Regions from separate parts of the Mesorhizobium sp. 1B3 genome, predicted to be linked through region 1. Evidence: riboswitches for the same ligand, from Rfam matches in the RefSeq annotation. Region 1 holds a riboswitch; the other holds the start of a gene.
What was found. A riboswitch is a leader RNA that binds a small molecule or an ion and turns the genes downstream of it on or off. The one in region 1 is predicted to bind cobalamin.
Positions count from the first base shown of each region.

Region 2: another riboswitch for cobalamin. It lies ahead of ACCO56_RS00930 (CbtB domain-containing protein); the one in region 1 lies ahead of ACCO56_RS29160 (TonB-dependent receptor).

Region 1 is NZ_JBJHDO010000015.1:117,230-120,136, forward strand. Features, by position in the region: gene ACCO56_RS29155 (hypothetical protein) at 222-521, shown strand; cobalamin riboswitch at 627-829, shown strand; gene ACCO56_RS29160 (TonB-dependent receptor) at 821-2,907, shown strand, end outside.
Region 2 is NZ_JBJHDO010000001.1:200,413-203,319, forward strand. Features, by position in the region: gene cobW (cobalamin biosynthesis protein CobW) at 1-390, opposite strand, end outside; gene ACCO56_RS00925 (DUF1636 family protein) at 387-917, opposite strand; cobalamin riboswitch at 953-1,155, opposite strand; cobalamin riboswitch at 1,217-1,408, shown strand; gene ACCO56_RS00930 (CbtB domain-containing protein) at 1,444-1,623, shown strand; gene ACCO56_RS00935 (CbtA family protein) at 1,639-2,370, shown strand; gene cobU (bifunctional adenosylcobinamide kinase/adenosylcobinamide-phosphate guanylyltransferase) at 2,363-2,878, shown strand; gene cobO (cob(I)yrinic acid a,c-diamide adenosyltransferase) at 2,880-2,907, shown strand, end outside.

The DNA.
Region 1 (2,907 bases):
CCGGGTCGAGGCTCACCGCGGGAGAATTGCGAGACTGGCAGGCCGCCGCCCCAGCGGTGACGCCGCAAATCATCGGCCCTCCATGAGTAAGTTAAGGACACGATCTATTCTTGGTTGAGTAAAATCCGTAGCGATCGCCTAGATCATATGTTCTAGAGCTATTCTTTTTTGTTGACGGATCACCAAAGTAGCCTGACTATGGAAGAAGAGGGGATGGAAATATGCCAGCGAGCGCAGAGAAGGGAATACTTTCCGGATTGACCTTCATGCTGATCGGCGCAAGCCTGCTCGGATTGCAGTGCTTCTGGTCGGTCAGGGCCGGCATATGGCTGTCGTTCTCTGTCGTCGACGCGCTGCAAATGCTGGGGCCCGATCCGATGAGCAACGGTGCCGCGGCGTTCGGAGCCTGGCTCGACAGCCCGCAATCCTGGATCAGGCTGCATATGCTGCTCGACTGGATTTCGCTGCCCGTGGTGTTCCTGACTTTCGGCCTGATGGCTGTTTCCAGCAGCAAGGTGTAGGGACCGCGGCCGCGCGGCGCTAATCCGCGACCCGCTTCTCCGGCTCATTCTCGCCAGAACTTCACGATCAAAGAATCTCTCGGCTTGACGCAACCACAGCGTGCCCACTAACAAGAGCACGACGGTTTCCCGCAAGGGAATCAAAAGGGAACACGGTGCGGACGCCCCCAGCGCCCAATGCCGTGACTGCCCCCGCAACTGTAAGCGGTTAGTTTTCCGTCCACATGCCACTGGGCCCGCGGTCCCGGGAAGGCGACGGGAAGCGATGATCCGCGAGTCAGGAGACCTGCCGTCGGCCGTTGTCATGCGCGACCACGCCGGGCGGGGTGTCCTGGTGGAGCCGATCCCTGGCTGCTCTCGAGGCGGCAAAGGCGGTGCTGATCGCGGTGACGTGCAACGTACCGCTGGAGCATTCCGCCTTGTTCTTCAAAATCCGTGCCGAGCGCACGCCGCACCCGTCCGTTCCGAATTTCGATCCGACTCCTCCGCAAAACCGGCCATCCCTGCTATTCGGGAGTACTTTCGTCATGGCCGCGCTGGCAACGGCCGGCGCACATGCGCTGGACGCACGGAGCGACGACCCGCCGCGGCCCGCCGCTCGGACGACAGAACTCGAACTGGACGCAATCAAGGTCACCGGCAAGGGCGATCGGCCAGGGCCGGGACCCAACCTCGAGACGCGGTCGCAGGCCGGCAGCCGCCTCGAACTGACGCCTTTGGAAACGCCGGCCAGCGTCGAGATCATCGACGGCGAAACGATCCGCGACCGCGTCCAGACCAATGTCAACGAGGCCATCGCGCGCAACGGCACCGGGATCACTTTCCTCGGCGCGCCCGGCAATGGCGGCACATCGCTCGGCATGCGCGGCTTCACCGGGCTGGGAGCCGTCGCCCGGCTTTACGACGGCACCCGCATCTATCCCGGCTCTGGCACCATCACTTTTCCCTTCGACACCTGGACCGTCGACCGCATCGAAATCCTGCACGGGCCGGCCTCCGTTCTCTATGGCGAAGGCGCAATCGGCGGGGCGGTGAACGTCATCCCCAAGAAGCCGCTGACCGAGGGGCGACGCAACGAGATCATGGCCACGGTCGGCACCGATGGCAGGAGAGGCCTTGCCCTCGGCAGCGCTGGCCCGATCAACGACAGTCTCGCCTACAGCTTTGACATCAGCGCGAGAGATACGGAAGGATGGCTGGAACGAGGCGACGCTTCCAGCCTTGCTTTCGCGGGCAGCGCGCTCTGGCAGGTGAGCGACGATTTCAATCTCACCTTCTCTCACGACTACGGCTACGCGGAGCCGGTGGGATATTTCGGCACGCCGCTGGTCGATGGAAGGCTGGACGAACGCCTGCGCAAGCAAAACTACAACGTCGCCGATGCGCTGAATCGGTTCCAGGACAACTTCACCCAAGTCAGGGCAGAGTGGACCCCGACCGAGAACTTCACCCTCCGTAGTACGACCTATCGGGTGTCGAGCGATCGCCAATGGCGGAACGTGGAAACCTATCGCCACAGGTCGGCGACCGACGACGTGTTGCGCAGCAGCTACATCGCTATCCGTCACGATTACGAGCAGTACGGCAACCGCACCGACGCTTCCTTCGACAGCACCATCGCCGGCATGGACAACAGCACGCTGGTAGGCTTCGACGTCAACCGGATCAGCTTCGCCAACACCAACAATTCGCCCTATCCCGGCCAGTCGACGGTGACGGCTCTCGATTTCGACCCCGGCCACTTCATTGGGCCCGACAAGTTCGTCACGAGCAATCGCAGCACCGTGTGGCAGTACTCACTGTTCGCCGACAACAGGCTGGCCATGACCGATCGATGGTCGCTCGTCGGCGGGCTGCGTTACGACAGCCCTCAGGTGACCCGCACCGACCCCCAGACCGGAGCAGGCTTCGAGCGCACTTACGATTCGCTGAATTGGCGGATCGGCGCTGTCTACAACCCGCTGCCGGACATGGCGCTTTACGCTCAATATTCGAGGGCGGCCGAGCCGATCGGCAATCTTCTGTCCCTGTCCGAGGCCCAGAAGGACTATGCGCTCCCCGAGGGCGAGCAATATGAGGTCGGGGTTAAATACGCCTTTCTCGACGGCCGCGCCGAAGCGACGCTTTCAGCCTACCGCATCGTCAAGACGAACGTGCTCGCCCGCGATCCCGACAATCCTTCGATCACCCGTCAGATCGGCCGGCAATCCTCCCGGGGCATCGAAGCGGCGATCGGCCTGGATCTCGGCGCCGGATGGCGCATCGACGCCAACGGCACGATCCTCCAGGCCGAATATGACAACTACATCCAGGCCGGCGGCGACTTCTCGGGGAAGACCCCGCCCAATGTTCCCCGACGCCTGGCCAATCTCTACGCGTCCTGGGA
Region 2 (2,907 bases), on a different contig from region 1:
GCCGTCGACCGTGACGCGTCCCTTGATGGCGGGCCACTGGAAGGCCTGCACCAGCGGCTTTGGCAAAGCCAAGCCCGACGTCTCGATCAGAATGTGGTCGACCTTTGGCGAACGGGAAAGGATCTGGTCGAGGGCAGGAACGAAATCGTCGGCGACGGTGCAGCAGATGCAGCCATTGGCCAGTTCGACGACATTCTCCTCGGGGCAGGCCTCGATGCCGCAGCCCCTGAGGATCTCGCCGTCTATGCCGACATCGCCGAATTCATTGACGATGATGGCGAGGCGCTTGCCGTTGGCGTTCTCCAGCATGTGCCGGATGAGCGTGGTCTTGCCCGCACCGAGGAAACCGGTGACGACGGTGCAGGGGACGCGATCGGCGGAAGCGGTCATGGATTGTCCTTAAGGGTTCTCGGAACGCCGGGCGTCGCATCGGGCGCACGGCGCTCCATCTCTTTGGTTTGGCCGCATTTGTGCGACGCCATGTGATCCCACATGGCTGCAAAATGCTCCGGGGGAGGGATGCGGGCGACGAGCCCGCGTTTCAGACAATCGGGCCGCCCGCGCCAGGGCATCAGCCCGTCCGTCGATTGCTGGAAGAGCTTCGCGCCGGCAATCAGATCGTGGGCGGCGTCGGTGCCGAGATCGCCAAAGACGTAGCTCCAGGCGCCTTGCTTGATGAAGGCTGCGGAGAGCCTTCTCTTGCAATTGCCCAGGCATTCGGCCTGCTCGACGCGGACATCCGGGAAGGTGTTCGCTTCCCGCGTCGCTGCGCCCAGCAATTCGCCTGGACGGGGGCGAGCATCGGAACCGGAGGCGTCGCGGCAGGAACTGCACACGACGATCGTCACGACCGATACCGCCGAGGTCGATGCCTCGACGCACGGATCACCGACGGCAATTGTTTCGTCGAACTCCAAACCGCGCTCCTTGCCCGGGACACCCGCCAGGCTTTCAGGATTGATCAGGGACGGCAGGTCTCCTGGCTCACGGGTCCCAGCTCTCGCGCCGCCTTCCCGGTGTAACCCAGTGGCAATCGGCCGAAAGCTCGCCGCTTACAGTTGCGGGGACAGCTGCGGATTCGGGACAAGAACCCTCACCGCATTCCCTCTTAGCTCCTCTCATTGCTCAGAGGAGACCGTCGCGGAGTTTGTAGGCCGCGTCGCATCCGGCTGTCAACGCGTCGGAAATATGGTTTGCCGGAATGACGATTTCGGTTAAGACTGCCTGTATCGACGGTTCCCTTCGGGGAATGAAGAGGGAATGCGGTGAGGGATTTCCCAAATCCGCGGCTGCCCCCGCAACTGTGAGCGGCGAGCTTCTCCCGACAGCCACTGGGCATCGAGCCCGGGAAGGCGGGATGAAGCGCCGAGCCGTGAGCCAGGAGACCTGCCGTCGACGTAAGGAACGTTCGCGGCCCTCGGGTGGAGGGCGAAAGGATTGAGAATGAACACGGTTTCCACGTCTCTCGGTGCGTCCGTCTCCGCGCAGTCGCGTTATCTGCAGCTCGCGCTGGCCGGGTTGCTCGGCATCTTCGTCGTCGGCTTTCTGGGTTTCTCCCACATGGAGGCCGTCCACAATGCCGCCCACGACTATCGCCATTCCATGGCTTTTCCCTGCCACTAAGAGCGGAACTCCATCATGACCGTGTTTCGCAACGTCGTGTTCGTCGCGGCGCTGGCGGGGCTTGTCGCGGGTGTCGTTCTCGCGGCTCTGCAAGCCTACGCCACCGTGCCGCTCATCCTTCAGGCTGAAACCTATGAGGCTGCCGGCGACAGTGCCGGCCACGATCATGGAGACCACTCCGCGGCCGGACATGCTCATGACCATGGCGAAGAGGCTTGGGCGCCGGCAGACGGCTTCGAGCGTTTCGCCTACAATGTCGGGGCCAATATCGTCAGCGGCATAGGCTTCGCTTTGATCCTGATCGTCGCCTCGGAACTCGCTGGGGGCATTGCCGGGTGGCGTCAGGGCTTGTTCTGGGGCTTCGCCGGCTTTGCCGTCTTCACGTTGGCGCCCGGCCTCGGTCTGCCGCCGGAGCTGCCGGCCATGCCTGCCGCCGATCTATTCGACCGCCAGGTCTGGTGGGTCGCCACCGTTGTCGCGACCGCGATCGGGCTCGCTCTGATTGCGTTTCGACGTTCCCCGGTATTTGCGCTGGTGGGCGTGGCCCTGATCGTTGCGCCGCATATTGTCGGGGCGCCGCAGCCGGCGAGCCATGATTCGCCGGTGCCGGCCGATCTGCATCATTCCTTCGTCGTGGCGACCACGGTCACCAACCTGCTCTTCTGGCTTGTCCTCGGCGCTGTCGCCGGCGCGGTCCGCTGCAGGGTCGGCGGTGAAGAGGCAGAGCTAAGTGGTCGCCTTGCCTGAGAAGGGCAGCTTGACCCTCCTTCTCGGCGGGGCTCGCTCGGGCAAGAGCAGTCACGCCGAAAGCCTGGTCACAGCCCTGCCGCCGCCATGGACCTATGTGGCGACGGCTCAGGCCTTCGATGCGGAAATGGAGGAACGGATCGCATTGCACCGCGACCGGCGCGACGGCCGCTGGAATACGGTCGATGCTCCGCTCGATCTCTCAGTGACGATCCAGGCTATTCCCGACGGCCTGCCCTTGCTGGTCGATTGCCTGACCCTGTGGCTCAGCAACCAGATGCTGGCCGGGCACGATGTCGAGGCGGAGAGTTCCCGGCTGGCTGAAATCCTCGCCAGTCCGAGAGGCCCATGGTTCGTTGTTTCGAACGAGGTCGGGCTCGGCATCGTGCCCGACAATCCGCTCGGCCGGCGTTTTCGCGATGCGCAGGGGCGGCTGAACCAGAAAGTGGCGGCGCGGGCCGACCGGGTCCTGTTCATGGTGGCCGGCTTGACGATGCAGGTGAAGTAGAATGAGAGACATCGACGAGAAGGACGCCG